2 linked regions of the Sagittula stellata E-37 genome follow. The protein of the gene in region 1 interacts with the protein of each later gene in a pairwise test. Links are inferred from orthologs where the notes say so. Each region holds a gene or a part of one and is shown on either strand. Other genes may lie near its edges. The genes, in order: ABFK29_RS13140 and ABFK29_RS13985.

The links.
Region 2: the proteins of ABFK29_RS13140 (region 1) and ABFK29_RS13985 interact in binary tests that used the Escherichia coli proteins (3 or more experiments, as listed by UniProt). The link is inferred for Sagittula stellata E-37 from one-to-one orthologs.

What each region holds. Positions count from the first base shown.
Region 1 is NZ_CP155729.1:2,766,102-2,774,635, reverse strand. Bases 1,711-4,639 are described here. They hold ABFK29_RS13140 (cysteine desulfurase family protein), read left to right. Parts: upstream 1,711-2,617; coding sequence 2,618-3,661; downstream 3,662-4,639. Other genes in these bases: sufB (Fe-S cluster assembly protein SufB), read left to right, coding at 3,676-4,639; ABFK29_RS13145 (Rrf2 family transcriptional regulator), read left to right, coding at 2,081-2,545; ABFK29_RS13150 (alpha/beta hydrolase), read right to left, coding at 1,711-1,867. Also shown: lpdA (dihydrolipoyl dehydrogenase), read left to right, coding at 1-131; ABFK29_RS13160 (HD domain-containing protein), read right to left, coding at 154-768; ABFK29_RS13155 (hypothetical protein), read right to left, coding at 880-1,161; more of ABFK29_RS13150, read right to left, coding at 1,214-1,710; more of sufB, read left to right, coding at 4,640-5,208; ABFK29_RS13130 (hypothetical protein), read left to right, coding at 5,275-5,466; ABFK29_RS13125 (heavy metal-binding domain-containing protein), read left to right, coding at 5,582-5,893; ABFK29_RS13120 (hypothetical protein), read left to right, coding at 5,965-6,567; Fe-S cluster assembly ATPase SufC, read left to right, coding at 6,676-7,431; ABFK29_RS13110 (SufB/SufD family protein), read left to right, coding at 7,432-8,534. UniProt on the Escherichia coli protein: Master enzyme that delivers sulfur to a number of partners involved in Fe-S cluster assembly, tRNA modification or cofactor biosynthesis. Catalyzes the removal of elemental sulfur from cysteine to produce alanine.
Region 2 is NZ_CP155729.1:2,949,307-2,957,718, forward strand. The notes cover bases 3,500-6,306. They hold ABFK29_RS13985 (sulfurtransferase TusA family protein), read left to right. Parts: upstream 3,500-4,695; coding sequence 4,696-4,917; downstream 4,918-6,306. Other genes in these bases: ABFK29_RS13975 (hypothetical protein), read right to left, coding at 3,500-3,732; ABFK29_RS13980 (cytochrome c biogenesis CcdA family protein), read right to left, coding at 3,822-4,568; ABFK29_RS13990 (Rne/Rng family ribonuclease), read right to left, coding at 5,056-6,306. Also shown: ABFK29_RS13965 (fructose bisphosphate aldolase), read right to left, coding at 58-948; ABFK29_RS13970 (cytochrome P450), read right to left, coding at 1,139-2,500; more of ABFK29_RS13975, read right to left, coding at 2,497-3,499; more of ABFK29_RS13990, read right to left, coding at 6,307-8,262. UniProt on the Escherichia coli protein: Sulfur carrier protein involved in sulfur trafficking in the cell. Part of a sulfur-relay system required for 2-thiolation during synthesis of 2-thiouridine of the modified wobble base 5-methylaminomethyl-2-thiouridine (mnm(5)s(2)U) in tRNA.

The sequences.
Region 1 (8,534 bases):
GCTACGTCGTTGGCCGGCAATTGGAGACCACGGAAGAGGATCTGATGCAGACCGTCTTCCCGCACCCGACGCTCAGTGAGATGATGCACGAATCCGTTCTGGACGCCTGGGGTCGCGCCATACACTTCTGACGGGCGGGTGCCGAAGAAGGGGTCAGCGGTCCTGCCGTTTCAACGCCAGGCGGTCCAGTACCTTCCGAGCGCGCGGCATGATCCACTGCCACAGCACCGGTGCGCCAGCCTGGATCTTGCGGCCGACGTTGTTCTCGAACGTGGCCCACTCGACATCGTAATCGACCCAGGACCCGCCGCCGTTGGCGATGTTCAGGTTCGGCGGGGCGAAGCGGTCGAGTGACTTTGCAAAGCGCGCCTCAGGCGTCTGGTTGGCCTCGAACTCTTCCCAGATCGCGCGGAAGTGCTGGCGCTGATCCTCGGGCAAAAGGCCGAAGATCCGGTCGGCGGCACGGGCCTCGGCTGCCTCGACGGCTGCCGTGTCGTGGTTGCCGAAGACCGGCGCGTCGCCGGCGTCGATTTCCACGAGGTCGTGCAGCAGCAGCATCGCGATGACCTTGCCCCGGTCGACCTGAGCCGGGGCGTGCTCTGACAAGGTCAACGCAAAGAGCGCGATGTGCCAGCTGTGTTCGGCGGAATTCTCGTACCTTGACCCGTCGGCCAGCCGCGTGGCGCGTGACACGGACTTGAGGCGGTCGGCCTCCAAAAGGAAATCCATCTGGGCGTCGAGGCGGGTCCGGGCGTTGTCATTCGTCATGGCAGAGAGGTGCACCGTACCGAGGTAAGACGCAAGCCGCAGTGGCCGGTCTCTGCAACCGCGAAATCGGCCTGGTGCGATACGGAGCCCACGATGGGGCGCATGTCGACGTCAGATGTTTTCGTTGTCGGTTCCGGGAGCGAGTGCGGTGGGAATGGCTTCTCCGCGCTTCTTCGCTTCCAGTGCGCGCTGCAGATGCTCCGTCAGGAAGGCGCGTGCCCGGCGTTCCGCCAGGCGAATGCGGACGGCAGCGCGGAAGATTTCCTCGGACGAAGGCGAGGACGCACCCAGCACCGCCGCGACCTGATCGGGCAGGGTCTCGTCCCCGAGTGCGTCCATCGCCTTGATCGTGTCGCGGGCGAGGGCGTCGGCTAGGTCGTCGACAACGGCCATGGCTGGCTCCCTGAAGCAAAGGCGCCCGGGCGCCTTTGCCCGGGCTATCGGTTCAGCGTGTGCTTTCGGTCAGACGCCGCTTCACGTAGCCGGTGACGCTGTCGATCATCGTTTCCATGTGCGGCTCTTCGAAGAAATGGCCGGAACCGTCGATTTCCTCATGAGTGATCGTGATGCCCTTCTGCTCGTGCAGTTTGGACACCAGCGAACGGGTGTCGGCGGGCGGCGCCACGCGGTCGTTCGTGCCGTTGATGATCAGGCCAGAGGAAGGGCAGGGCGCGAGGAAGGAGAAGTCGTACATGTTCGCGGGCGGAGACGCGGACACGAAACCGGTGATTTCCGGCCGCCTCATCAGAAGCTGCATTCCGATCCACGCGCCGAACGAAAAGCCCGCGACCCAGCAATGCTTGGAGTTCTGGTTCATCGACTGCAGATAGTCGAGCGCGGATGCGGCGTCCGAAAGCTCTCCGACACCCTGATCGTATTCGCCCTGGCTGCGCCCGACTCCGCGGAAATTGAACCGCAGGACGGTAAAGCCCATGTTGTAGAAGGCGTAATGCAGGTTGTAGACCACCTTGTTGTTCATCGTCCCGCCGAACTGCGGGTGGGGATGAAGAACGATGGCGATCGGGGCATCGCGGTCTTTTTGCGGATGGTAGCGGCCTTCGAGGCGGCCTTCGGGTCCTGGGAAGATGACCTCGGGCATGTACGGGCGCAGGCTCCTTGTTGGTGGGCGTCGTCGACGCTATCTTGGGTGATGCGCCAGAATTGTTGACGACTTCACTCGGACACTTTAGAAAGATTCTAAACCGGCACTGGGCCGGTCAGGGCTCCGAAGCAGATAGGCAATCGCGCGCGCAAGGTCAATCGGATCGCGCGGCGCGGATGCGCTGTGCGGCGCCGAAGCGAAGGGGCGAAGATGAAGCTGAGCACCAAGGGGCGTTACGCGATGGTCGCGTTGGTGGATATTTCCTTGCAGGGCTGCGACGACCTGGTGACGTTGGGTGACGTGTCGAAACGCCAGGACCTGTCCCTGCCGTATCTGGAGCAGCTTTTCGTGAAGCTCCGCCGCGCCGGGCTGGTCGAGTCGGTACGTGGCCCAGGCGGCGGATACCGTCTGGCGAAATCCCCGAGCGACATCCGCGTGGTCGATATTCTCGCCGCAGTCGATGAAACCGTGGATGCCATGCACAAGGGCGCGGGCGCGTCGGGCGGTCTGTCCGGGTCGAAGGCGCAATCGCTGTCGAACATGTTGTGGCAGTCGCTTTCGGCCCATGTCTACGTCTTCCTGCACCAGACCCGGTTGTCGGACGTGGTGGAGCGCGGATTGGCGCCCTGTCCGGCGGTGCCGGCGCTGTTCGCGGTTGTCGAAGATGACGGGTGAGGCAATGCAGAGTTTTCGCGGAAAACTTTGTCTTAGGTGGGCAAAGTCTTCGTCGAAGACTTTGTGGCGCCCATGACGCGCGTCTACCTCGATCACAACGCGACGGCGCCGTTGCGGCCCGAGGCGAGGGTGGCGATGATCGCCGCCATGGATCTTTGTGGCAATCCGTCTTCGGTGCATGGCGAGGGACGGGCCGCCAAGGCCGCCGTCGAGAAGGCGCGGGCCCAGGTGTCTGCGGCGTTCGGCGCAGACGGTGCCGACGTGGTCTTTGTCTCGGGGGCCACCGAAGCGGCGGCGCTGGCCTGCGCAGGGCGTGGGCTGGCGGGCGCGGACGTGGAACATGACGCCGTTGCCTCCTGGATAGATCCGGTTCTGCCCGTGGACCGCGACGGCCGCGTGACGGTGGACGATCCCGCGATGACCGCGCTGCAAGCGGCGAACTCGGAGACCGGCGTGATCCAGGCACTGCCCGACGGGCTGGCGGTCGTGGATGCGACGCAAGCCTTCGGCAAACTGCCCGTCGCCTTCAACTGGCTGGGTTGCCGGATGGCGTTGGTGTCGGCTCACAAACTCGGAGGTCCCAAGGGAATCGGCGCGCTGGTGATGAAACGCGGCACGGACATCGCCGCGCAGATCCGCGGCGGCGGCCAGGAAATGGGCCGCCGGTCCGGTACGGAAAACGTGATCGGTATCGCGGGTTTCGGTGCGGCCGCCGAAGCCGCCGCGCAGGATATGTCCGCGGGCGTCTGGTCCAACGTCGAAAACCTTAGAACGATTCTAGAGAATTTGATTGCGACCGGCGCGGAAGACACTATTTTTGTCGGGAAAGGCGCGGAGCGTCTGCCAAACACCTCGTGCTTCGCCACTCCGGGCTGGAAAGGCGAGACCCAGGTGATGCAGATGGACCTGGCCGGATTCGCGATCAGCGCGGGCAGCGCCTGTTCCAGCGGGAAGGTCCGCGCCAGCCGTGTGCTGCGGGCCATGGGATACGACGATACGGTCGCGTCGAGCGCCATCAGGGTCAGCCTGGGGCCGGAGACGACCGAAGAGAATGTGGTGCGCTTCGCCGAGGCGTGGCTGAAGAAACACCAGCGGTTCCGCGAACGGGCCGCGTGAGAAAGGATAGACGCATGTCCATGACCGAAGACGTTGCAGTCAAGGAAGGTGTCGACCAGCAGACGGTGGATGCCGTTCGCGACGTGTCGACCTACAAGCACGGCTGGAACACCGACATCGAGATGGAATACGCGCCGAAGGGGCTGAGCCCGGACATCGTGCGGCTGATTTCCGAGAAGAACGAAGAACCTGAGTGGATGACCGACTGGCGTCTGCAGGCCTATGAACGCTGGCTGCAAAAGACGGAACCGACTTGGGCTATGGTCGATTATCCGGAAATCGACTTCCAGGAACAGTATTACTACGCGCGTCCCAAGAGCATGACGGAGAAGCCGAAGTCGCTGGACGAGGTCGATCCCAAGCTGCTGGAGACATACGAGAAGCTGGGCATCCCGCTGAAGGAGCAGATGATCCTCGCGGGTGTCGAGGGCGCAGGGGACGCACCGGCGGAGGCCAAGGAAGGCGAGCGCCGTGTGGCCGTCGACGCGGTGTTCGACTCTGTTTCGGTGGGCACGACCTTCCAGAAGGAACTGAAGGCGGCTGGCGTGATCTTCTGTTCCATCTCCGAGGCGATCCGCGAACATCCCGAACTGGTAAAGAAGTACCTTGGCTCGGTCGTGCCGGTATCGGACAATTTCTATGCCACGCTGAACTCCGCCGTGTTCTCGGACGGGTCCTTCGTCTACGTGCCCCCGGGGGTTCGCTGCCCGATGGAACTGTCGACCTATTTCCGCATCAACGCCGAGAACACCGGCCAGTTCGAGCGGACGCTGATCATCGCCGACAAGGGCAGCTACGTGTCGTACCTCGAAGGCTGCACCGCGCCGCAGCGCGACACGGCGCAGCTTCACGCGGCGGTGGTCGAGATCATCGTGGAGGAAGACGCGGAGGTGAAGTACTCCACCGTCCAGAACTGGTTCCCGGGCGACGAAAACGGCAAGGGCGGCATCTACAACTTCGTCACCAAGCGGGCGGACTGCCGCGGCGACCGGGCGAAGGTCATGTGGACGCAAGTGGAGACTGGCTCGGCGGTGACTTGGAAGTACCCGTCCTGCATCCTGCGCGGGAACGAGTCGCAGGGCGAGTTCTACTCGATCGCCATCGCGAACAACCACCAGCAGGCCGACACCGGCACCAAGATGATCCACCTCGGCCGCGATACCAAGTCGCGCATCGTGTCGAAGGGGATCTCGGCGGGCGTCGCGCAGAACACCTATCGCGGCCTCGTGTCCATGCACCCCAAGGCCAAGAACTCGCGCAACTATACACAGTGCGACAGCTTGCTGATCGGCGGCAAATGCGGGGCGCACACGGTCCCCTACATCGAGGTGAAGAACAATTCGTCCCGGTGCGAACACGAGGCGACCACATCGAAGGTGGACGACGACCAGCTCTTCTATTGCCGCCAGCGCGGCATGGACGAGGAAGAGGCCGTGGCGCTCGTGGTGAACGGTTTCTGCCGTGAGGTTCTTCAGGCCCTGCCGATGGAGTTCGCAATGGAAGCGCAGCAGCTTGTGGCGATCTCGCTCGAAGGCTCGGTTGGCTGACGCTACGGGGACGGGGCGCGTTTCGCTCCGTTCCGCCGGCCCGAAAGGAATGAAACGATGTTGGCCATGGCGATCCATCAGTCTGCCGGCGTAGGCGTGGGCACCTTTCTGGGTGTGTTGATCATGATGTTCCTCATGCGGCGCTCCGGCAAGAAGGTGCGGCTGCTGAACGACAGCGTGGTTTACACGGCACTCGTGGCCGGCATGGGGGCCTGGACATTTGCCGCAGTGCTGCGCCTCGTCGTGGGGATGACCTGATGTCGGGCACGGTGAACCTTCATGCGGGCAGGGCTCGCGGCCATACCGCCCGCCACAAGGTGCGCTGCTACGACGTCAACATGAACTACCTTGTGCAACCCGCTGGAGAAGCACCATGATTGTCACAACGACACCCTCTGTCGAAGGCCACCTGATCGCTGAATACAAGGGTATTGTCGTCGGCGAGGCCATCCTCGGAGCGAACGTGTTCCGGGACATCTTTGCCGGGATCACGGACATTATCGGCGGTCGCTCCGGCGCTTACGAGGCATCGCTGGGCGAAGCACGCGAAACGGCGCTGAACGAACTTCAGGCACGCGCGGCGGCGCTTGGCGCCAATGCAGTGGTGGGTGTCGACCTGGACTATGAGGTCATCAACAACATGCTGATGGTCTCTGCCTCGGGCACTGCGGTTGTGCTTGGCTGATCTTGCGCGATGCGGTCCGGTCTTCATATCGCGGTGGGCTTTCCGGTACTGTTCCGATCGGAGGGGCGTTCATGAGCGCGCCGACACGGATCGACCGGCCCGAGCTGACTCTGCCGGAGGCGGAGGCGGCACTGCTGCGCGAGGCGTACCGCCGGGCGTCCGTGATCCTGGAATACGGGTCCGGGGGATCGACCGTGATGGCCGCCGAGATGCCGGGCAAGACGGTCTTTTCCGTCGAATCCGATCAGGATTGGGCGCACATGATGCGCGGCTGGTTCGCCGACAACCCGCCCGCGCAGGGCAGCACGGTGGAGGTCGTCTGGTCGGATATCGGGGCCACGAAGGAGTGGGGCCACCCAGTCGATCACACCGAATGGCGCCGCTTTGCGCGCTACCCGCTGGAAGTGTGGTCCCGGTCGGACTTCCGCCAGCCGCAGGTTGTGCTGGTCGACGGGCGGTTCCGGCAAGGCTGCGCGCTGGCCTGCGCCTTCATGTCCGGGGACCCTTTGGACCTGTATTTCGACGACTATGTACAGCGCCAACACTACCACAAGGTCGAGGAAATCCTCGGTCCGCCAAAGATCATCGGGCGCATGGCGCACTTCCATGTGCCCCCCCGACCTATCCCGCCGGAGCGCCTGATGTGGATCATCAAGCTGATGCAGAGCCCCTGACCGGCAAACGAACCCGCCCTTGAGCCGTCACACGAGACGGCAGGGCAAAAGAACCGGCCCATCGGCTGCCAAACGGCGGCGGGCACCCAAAACGAGAGGATGACAGAGATGTTGGAAATCAAGAACCTGCACGTGAAACTTGAGGAAGAGGACAAGCAGATCCTCAAAGGCGTCGACCTGACCGTCGAGGCCGGCAAGGTGCACGCGATCATGGGGCCGAACGGCTCTGGCAAATCGACGCTGTCTTACGTCCTGTCGGGCCGCGATGGCTATGAGATCACCGAAGGGACCGCGACGCTCGAAGGCGAGGACCTGCTTGAGATGGAAGTCGAGGAGCGCGCCGCCGCCGGTCTGTTCCTGGCGTTCCAGTACCCCGTCGAGATCCCCGGCGTCGGCAACATGACCTTCCTGCGCACCGCGGTGAACGCACAGCGCAAGGCGCGCGGGCAGGAGGAAATGTCCTCTGCCGAGTTCCTGAAGGTTATCCGTGAGAAGGCCAAGAGCCTGAAGATCGATGCCGAGATGCTGAAGCGTCCGGTGAATGTCGGCTTTTCGGGCGGCGAGAAGAAGCGCAACGAGATCCTCCAGATGGCGATGCTCGAACCGAAGATGTGCATCCTCGACGAGACCGACTCGGGCCTCGACGTGGACGCGATGAAACTGGTGGCCGATGGTGTGAACGCGCTGCGCGATGCGGGCCGCGGTTTCCTCGTGATCACACACTACCAGCGGCTTCTGGACCACATCAAGCCGGACGTGGTGCACATCATGTCGAACGGCCGCATCATCAAGACCGGTGGTCCCGATCTGGCGCTGGAAGTCGAGCACAACGGTTACGCGGACCTGATCGCGGAGGAGGCGTAAATGGCTTTGCCTCAAGCGAAAGAGAGCACGACCGAAGCGCGTCTGGCGTCGCTGACCCTGCCCGAGGGAGGCTGGTCGGATGCGGCCAGACAGGACGCGCTGACCCGGTTGCAGGCCATGGGGCTGCCGGGCGCGCGCGATGAGTACTGGAAATACACCCGGCCCGACACGCTGAACGCGGTGGAGGCGCCGGCAGCTACGGCGCTTGAGGCGCACGAAGCGCCGTTGTTCGGGGAGCGCGACCGCCTGCGGATCGTCTTTGTCGACGGTGTGTTCGACGCGGAAGCGTCGGACGACCTGTCGATGGAGGGCGTGACCATCGAACGCCTCGCCGAGGCGCGCGATATCCATTGGGCCAAGGACGTCTACGGCGTGCTCGAAGCGCGTGGCCAGACCCCGGTGCAGCGGCCCTTCGCGGTGCTGAACACGGCGTTTGCCACGGACGGTCTGCTGATCCATGTGACCGGCAAGGTCGCCAAGCCGATCCACATCAACTACGTCCACAAGGGCGAGACCTCGGACGCGATGCTGCACCACGTCGTGAAGGTGGACGCCGGGGCGGACCTAACCATCCTGGAGAACGGGCCTGCCGCTGCGCGGTTCAACCACGTGATGGAGGTGGAGATCGCCGACAAGGGCGCGCTGCACCACGTCCGTGCCCAGGGGCGCGACCACGACCGCCGGGCCGTCACACATGTTTTCGCGCGCCTCGGCGTCGAAAGCACGTTCAAGAGCTTTACGCTCACGGTGAACGGTGGGCTGACCCGCAACGAGTGCGTGATCGAGTTCACCGGTGACGACGCCGTTGCGCATGTCGCCGGGGCCTGCATGGGCGACGGGTCGTTCCACCACGACGACACTGTCTTTGTCACCCATGACGCGGTGAACTGCGAAAGCCGCCAGGTGTTCAAAAAGGTGTTGCGGAATGGGGCGGTCGGCGTCTTTCAGGGCAAGATCCTCGTCAAACCTGACGCGCAGAAGACCGACGGCTACCAGATCAGCCAGTCGCTGCTGCTGGACGAGGACAGCCAGTTCCTCGCAAAGCCGGAGCTGGAGATCTACGCCGATGACGTGGCCTGTTCGCACGGCTCCACCTCTGGCGC
Region 2 (8,412 bases), 180 kb from region 1 along the record:
CCCCGCGCGGGCAGATGGCCAGCACGGGGTCCTGTCAGACCGTAAAAGGATCGGACGTCAGATCGACGCCTGATAGATCTTGTCGATGTTCGACCCGAGAGCCGCATTGAACTCTTCGTCGGACTGCTGCTTCGACAGCCCTTCTGAAAGCGCACGGCTGAAGGAGGCGATCATCTTCGGCTGTTTCGCCAGCTTTTCGCACGCCTCGTCGGTGGAGTAGCCACCGGACAACGCCACGACGCGGATCACGCGGGGATGGTCGGCAAGGTTGTCGTACAGCCCGGCTTCGGTCGGGATCGACAGCTTCAGCATGATGTCCTGGCCGTCCTCAAGCGTGTCGAGGTGTTTGGCGATCTCATCCTTCAGCATGGCCTCGGCCTCGGCCTTGGTGGACGACTTGATGTTGACCTCCGGCTCAAGGATCGGCACCAGCCCGCAGGAGAGCACGGTGCGGCCGACCTCGAACTGCTGGGCCACCACGGCGGCGATGCCGTCCGAGTTTGCCTCGTGGATCACCGAACGCTCCTTCGTACCGAACACGCCAAAACCCTCGGCGTCCTTCAGCAGCGCCTCCAGGCCCGGGTTCGGCTTCATGAGCTGCACGCCGTCCGCTTCGTCTTCGAGCCCCTTGTCGATCTTCAGAAAAGGGACGATTCCGTTGTCTTCCCAAAGCACCTGACTCACCGGCTTGCCCTCGATGGTGCCGCGCATGGTGCGTTCGAACAGGATCGCGCCGATGACCTTGTCAGAGGTAAAATCCGGCGCCGTGATGATGCGCGTGCGCATGGCGTGGATCTCGTCGAACATCGCGGTTTCGCCGTCGTACATATCCTCGGTCACGCCATAGAGTTTCAGCGCCTTCGGGGTCGAGCCGCCCGACTGGTCCAGCGCTGCGATAAAGCCTTTTCCCTCGGCCATCTGCGCCTTCATTTTCTCGAAATCTGCCATCACCCTCTCCCGGCTGGAATTAAATCGCCCAACGCTTAGCGCGGGTTTCCGGGCAAACCTAGAGGCATCGAAAATTGTTATCGCTAAATGTGGCAGGCTGCGCAGTCCCGCCGCAACAACAGGTCGGAGGATGCCCAGGCTTTGACGGTTTTGCCGGTACGACAGCGGCCCGCCGCACCCCGAAGCTAGGTCAGCGCTTGTCGATCCGCAGCCAGATACCGTCGCGCGCGCGCACCGTCAGGTGCGCCTCCGGCACCGGCGTGCGCCCCTCGACACGAGACACCTTAAGGTCGCGCAGGAGCAGCGACAAAAGCAGCGGCCCCTCGACCATCGCGAACCCCGCCCCGGTGCAGACACGCGGCCCGGCCGAAAATGGGATGAAGGCGTCTCGCCCGCAGGTCCGGCCGTTTTCCGTCTGCCAGCGGCCCGGGTCGAAATCGTCGGGACGGTCCCACAGCCGTTCGTGCCGGTGCAGGTGCCAGGGCGACAGCACAATCTGCGACCCCTGCGGCACGTCCCGGCCCCGGAACCGCTCCGGGCAGCTCGTCTCCCGCACCATCATCGGCACCGGTGGGTAAAGGCGCAGCGTCTCGCGGAACACGTCGCGCGACACGCGCATCCGACCGATCTCGGCGAAATCGCCGGTTTGCAGGCCCTGCGCCTCCTCAGCCACGCGCTGCTGCCACTCCGGGAAAAGCGCCATCAGGTAGAGCGCCCAGCCAAGCGCAGAGGCCGAAGTCTCGTGCCCGGCAAGAAAGAAGATCGCCACCTGGTCGACCATTTCCGAAGCGGTGAAGGTCTCGCCGGTCTGCGGATCGCGCGTGGTCATGATCTTTGTGGCCAGGTCGTCGGGCGCCGTTCCGGCGGCGATCTCAGCCGCGCGTGCCTCTGTCAGACGGGCGATCAGCCCCCGAATGCGCCGGGCCGCGGCCTTCGTGTCGCGCCGGAAAAAGCGCGGCATCCAGCGCGGCACCGGGATGAAGGCGGCCAGGTTCAGGATCGGCTGTGTGCGCTGGTACGCCCGGAATTCGTGGAACACCGCCGAGGCTGTCTCGTCCTCGATGGGGATGGAGAACAGCGTGCGAAAGATCACGTCGGCGGCGGCATGGCTGGTCTGCTCCTCGATTTCCACCACACCGCCCGCGCGGGCGGTCAGCCGCGCCAGCGCCGCCTCAGCCGCGTCCCACATCGCCGGGTAGGTCTCCCTCAGCCGCCCGCCCTCGAACGCCGGGTCGATGATCCGCCGCTGCCGTTGCCATTGCGCGCCGTTGGTCAGGAAGACCGAGTCGCCCAGAAGCGGACGCAGCCCTTCCCCGATGCGGTCGGACTTCGGAAAGTCCATGGGCCGCTCCTTCAGCACCTTCGTCACCAGCTCCGGCTGGTTGACAAGGTAGGACCGGAAGAACGGCGTCCGGAACTCCGCCATCCACGCGCGGTACAGCTTCGCGGGCTGGGCCGACAGGATGTCCTGCCGGAACAGCTTCACATACCGCCTGAGCGACACCTTGTCGGGCCGCGCCGCCGGTTTCGGCGGCACCCTGTCATCCGTCATGCCGCCATACTCGTGTACTTGGAAACCGCGCGGTCGATCCGGCTGGCCGAGGGCGGGCGCCCGGCGTAGCGCGCGGCAAGGCTCAGCGGGCCCGCGGTGATCTGGAAATAGTCGTAGTCCAGCGGCCTGTCGAAGGCGCAGAGGTACTGGAAATGCAGGCGGAAGAACTTCCACCGAAGCTCCTTCCAGCGTTCGGGGCTGAGCGACCGGGTGAACTGTGCCGAAAAGACCAGCGGCCAGCGCTTGCGCTCCGGTGCCACGCCCGACACGCTGACCGGGTCGCACAGCGCAAAGGCGCAGCCGTCCCCCGGCGCGGTGACATCGACCCATGTCAGTTCATCGCGCGCCGATAGGTAGTGCAGGTCGGCCCGCAGGCGGTCGGCATCGCGCAGGAAAGACACCATGGGCACCACCTGCCCGAGGCTCAGGAACCCGAGCCGCGGCCCGTTCGCCGGAACCCGGCCAGACCGGATCAGGTCGGCCAGGATTGAGACGGCGAGGTGCGCGCCGGAGGAATGGCCGACCACCAGCACTTCGTCGTGGTCTTCGGCCAGGGCGCCCGCGATGGTCTTGCCGAACTCCGCCATGCGCGCCTCAAGCTCCGGCGGGTTGGCGCCCCGGTAGCGGGCGGAATAGGCGTAGTCGTGCATCAGGTAATAGGCGAAGAGTTTGCCGTCTTTCGACTTGAACCAGCGCAGCACCAGTACCCCGGGCAAAAGGCCCACTATGGTCCCCGCCAGCGTGCCCCATGGTCCAGCGAAGCTGCCGACCCAACCGCAAAGCCAGACCACCAGCAGGGCCAGCATCGCCTGCACCAGCAGCGCACCGATGGGGTAGAGCGCCGCGATCACCGGCCCTTTCCGCAGCCGCATCAACCGGAACAGCGCGCCCGTTGCGATGTATTCCCACGCCGTGCGCACAAGCTGGGCGTACGTGGCGGGGATGGAGTTCGACATGCTGTCGCGCACGATATCCGACCAGACCAGGACCTCGACGTCCGCCGTGACGGGTGTGCCGTCAAAGGCGGCCTCCACGTGCCAGCCGTACGGGCCGCCGGTGCGCTTCGGCTTCAACCCGATCTCGTAGCCCGAAATCTGCGCCTGCGCGGCGCCCTCCTTGCGATAGAGTTCGCGGTAGCGGCGCGGATGAATGGGATCATAACCGGGGATGTAGAACACCCGGCGCTTGCTGACGTCCCCGTCGCGGATCTGGTTCCGGTCCTGCTGTGCCATGCGCAATCTCTCCTGCAGCGCAGGATAACCGCGGTTTCAGGCAACAGTAAGGCGCGGCGCAGGTGGATTTTGCACCAAGCAGCGCCGCATCAGCCCAGCGTCGCGAGTCCGGGGAAGGTCTCCAGCAGCCAGAACGAGAACGCGGAGAACGCCCCCGTCAGCAGAGCCACGCCGACCACGATCAAGAGCACGCCCATCACCTTCTCGATCAGGCCCATGTGACGCTTCAACCGGTTCATCAGCCCCACGGCGCGACCAAGGAAGATCGCCGCCAGCAGGAAGGGAATGCCCAGCCCCGCCGCATAGACCGCTAGCAGGACCGTGCCCCGGGCCACCGACGCCTCCGTCGCGGCGAGCGACAGGATCGCCCCCAGTTGCGGGCCGATGCACGGCGTCCAGCCAAAGGCGAAGGCGAGCCCCAGAATGTAGGCCCCGAATGCCGATCCGCCTTCGCCGCCTTCCATCCGCATTTCGCGGTCGAGGAACCCGATCCGGAAGACCCCAAGGAAATGCAGGCCGAAGACGATGACCACCGCGCCCGCGATGCGCCCCAAAAGCACCTGGTTCGTCAGGAAGAACGACCCCAGCCACGACGCAGTGAACCCCAACAGCACGAAGATCGTCGATAGCCCCAGCACGAAGAACAGCGCCGCCAGCGCGACCTTGCCCCGCTTGCGGCCCTCCTGCATCTCGTTCAGCGACAGGCCGGACATGAAGGCGAGGTAGGGCGGCACGATGGGCAGCACGCAGGGGCTGAGAAAGGACACGAGCCCGGCAAGCAATGCCACGAACATGGCGGGCATCAGGGATGCGTCGATGAGGTCGATTCCGAACATGCTTCCGGACATATGGCAAAGCGCGCATGGCGTCACGCGGGGCGTGCTCACATCCCCGTGGACGCATCGTCACAGACCATCGCGCAAGGCTCTTCAAGAGCGGCGGCAAAGGCGCTAGACGACGGGCATGACCCAGACACTCGACGCCACCGGACTGCTCTGCCCCCTGCCTGTCCTCAAGCTGCGCAAGCGGCTGCAGGCGCTTGCCGCGGGAGAGACCGTCACGCTGATCACCGACGATCCGGCCGCCGTGATCGACGTGCCGCACTTCTGCGCCGAATCCGGCAACGAGCTGATCAGCCAGTCAGAGGACGGAACGACCATGACTTGGATCGTGCGGAAGGTCTGAGCTTAACGCCTCCTGCCGCGAAGGCGCCGAACCGCCGCTGCGGTCGCGACCGTTGCGTCCCGCCACGCTTGCCAAGAGCGCATGAAAAAACCGCCACGTCTGGACGTGGCGGTTTTTCTGTTCACGTGTGTGCGGGCCTCAGCGGCCCAGCGACCACCACCCGCGTTTCTTCTTCTTGGGCTCGTCGTCGTCGCCGCCCGCATCCTCGCCAACCGCTTCCGGTTCCGGCTGCGGGGCGGCGTCCGGTTCCGCCTCAGCAGCGGGCTCATCTACCGGTTCGGCATTGACCGCGGCCTCTGCCGAGCCACCGACCGGCGACCCCACGACCTGCGCGATCACGTCGGATGCCTTGACCCGTGTGCGGGCGCGTTTCGGCTTCTCCTCCTCGGAGGCGGCCTCTGGCTCCGCTGCCTGCGGCTCTGGCGCTTTTTCGGGTTCCGGTGCCTGTTCGGCGACGGGTTCCGCCACCTGTTCCACAACCGCCGGCGTTTCTGTCGCGGAATCCGCCTCTACCGGCGCAGGTGCGTTGGCGGTTACGGCCACAGCCTCGGCAGGCGCTTCGGTGGCATCGGTGGCATCGGTGGCATCGCCCGCAGCGTCACCCCCGGTCGACGCTTCGACCGGTTCCTTCGGCTTGGACGAGCGGCTGCGCGAACGGGAGCGGGACCGCGAGCGGCTCGACGTCTTCTTACCGCCGTCCTGACCGTCCTCGGTGTTGCCATCGGTATCGCCACCCTCGGCAGAATCGCCCGTGTCACCGTTGCTGTCGGAATCGTCGGACCCGTTGCCGGTATCGCCATCGTTCGACCCGTTGTCGTCCTGATCGCCGTCCTTGGACTTCGACCGCCGACGCCGCCGGCGGCGCTTCTTCTTCGGCTTGTCGTCGCTTCCCTGCTCGTTGCCCTGATCGTCGCCGTTGTCGTCTCCGGACGATTGATCCTCGGCCTCCTCGACCTCGGCCTCGATCTCCTCGGCTTCGGTCGCCTCGTCGATGGCATCCATTATCGACGTGTCGACCGAGACCACCGGCGCGGTCGCTTCGGGCACGGAGCGTGTCGCGGTCTTGAACTTCTCCATCGAGAAGTCGGGCGCCACAAGATGCGGGTCGCCCTCGATTCGGACAGCCATGCCATAACGAGATTCGATGATGGCGACGTGTTCGCGCTTCTGGTTCATCAGGTAGTTGGCGATGCCCACCGGGCATTTCACCAGAACCTCACGCGACCGGCGACGCACGCCCTCTTCCTCGATCTGGCGCAGGATCTGCAGCGCCATGTTGTCGTCCGAGCGGATCAGGCCCGTTCCGTGACACGCCGAACAGGGCTGTGTCGTCGCCTCGATCATGCCGGGGCGCAGACGCTGACGCGACATTTCCAGCAGGCCGAAGCCCGAAATACGGCCCACCTGGATACGCGCGCGATCCGTCTTCAGCTTGTCCTTCAGCTTCTTTTCGACGGCAGCGTTGTTCTTGCGCTCGTCCATGTCGATGAAGTCGATGACGATCAGACCGGCAAGGTCACGCAGACGCAACTGGCGCGCCACCTCTTCGGCGGCCTCCAGGTTGGTCTTGGTGGCGGTCTCCTCGATGGACCCTTCCTTCGTCGCCCGGCCAGAGTTCACGTCGATGGCAACGAGCGCCTCGGTCACGCCGATGACGATGTAGCCGCCCGACTTGAGCTGCACCACGGGGTTGAACATGCCGCCCAGGTAGCTTTCGACCTGGTAGCGCGCAAAGAGCGGCATCTGTTCTGTGTAGTGCTTCACGTTCTTGGCGTGGGACGGCATGATCATCTTCATGAAGTCCTTGGCGACACGATAGCCGCGCTCGCCCTCGACCAGAACCTCGTCGATCTCGCGCGAATAGAGGTCGCGGATCGAGCGTTTTATCAGGTCGCCTTCCTCGTAGATCTTGGCCGGCGCGATGGATTTCAGCGTCAGTTCGCGGATCTGCTCCCACAGACGCTGGAGGTATTCGTAGTCGCGCTTAATCTCGGTCTTGGTGCGCTTGGCGCCCGCCGTCCGGATGATCAGGCCCGCGCCCTTGGGCACGTCGATCTCGTTGGCGATGGCCTTCAGCTTCGACCGGTCGGTGGCGTTGGTGATCTTGCGGGAAATGCCGCCGCCACGGGCGGTGTTCGGCATCAGCACGCAGTAGCGACCGGCCAGCGACAGGTAGGTCGTCAGCGCCGCGCCCTTGTTGCCGCGCTCTTCCTTGACCACCTGCACCAGCATGATCTGCCGGACCTTGATGACTTCCTGGATCTTGTAGCGGCGTGCACGCGACGTCTTGCGCACCGGACGGATGTCTTCGTGCGTGTCGTCGTCGGCCACGGATTCGATGGATTCGTCGCGCGCCGACGGATCGTCGCCGCTGCCCTCGTCATCGTCATCCTCGCTGGTTTCGCCCGGCTCGCCGGTCACGACCAGCCCGTCGTCACGCGAATCCGCCGCCATCGGGCGCTGCGACCCGTTGGTGTCGTCTTCGTCGTCTGACGTTGCCGAGGTGTCTTCCTCTGTCGCAGCGGCGGGTTCTTCTGCCGTGTCCTCGGCGGTCTCTGCCGTGGCGTCCGCCGCCTGCGCGTCCTCTTCCGGGGTGTTACCGGTTTCGGGCGCGGCGAAAGCCTGCGCTTCGGTCACGGTCGCTTCTGCGGTTTCGGACGCGGCGTCTGCCTGCGCTTCTGCAACGGTCTCCGCTTGTTCGGGCGCGGGTTGTTCAGGTGCGGGGGCCGGTTCGGCCATGACGAATTCCGGAAGATCGGCTTCGGCAGCGGCGGTCGTCTCAGCACCGGTATCGGCGCTTTCCACCGAATCGACCGGCTCGCCCACGGGCGCCTCGTTCACGGTTTCCATCGGCGACAGCCCCTCGCCCGGGGCGCCGGTCTCTGCCACCGCCTCGTTTTCGGAGGTGTCGTCCTCGGCGCCGAGGTCGATGGTTTCCATCCCCGAAGGTTCCTTCGGCGACTTCGAATCGGACCGCGACGACGGTTTCGTCGACTTCTTGCGTGACCGGGACCGCGACGTCTTCTTCGGCTTGTCCTCTTCTTCCTCGGCGGCGGCCAGCGCGGCCTCCTCCTCCATCAGAGCCTGACGGTCGGCCACCGGGATCTGGTAGTAATCCGGGTGGATCTCCGAGAACGCGAGAAAGCCGTGGCGATTGCCGCCGTAATCGACGAACGCCGCCTGAAGCGAGGGTTCGACCCGCGTGACCTTCGCGAGGTAGATGTTACCTGCTAGCTGACGCTTGTTTTCCGATTCAAAGTCGAATTCCTCGACCTTGTTTCCGTCCACCACCACGACGCGGGTCTCTTCCGCGTGGGTGGCATCGATGAGCATTTTCTTTGCCATGTAATCCGTGTGCACGCGCGCAGCCCCCGTGAACCGGCCCTTTGACCGGGAGGCGCAAGGAAGCGTGGAGCGTGTCTTGTCTGGGCGAATAGTGACGGCCGGTCGCACGGCTCAAAGGCGGCGTTTCCGCTCCTGCCCATGTGCCTGTCT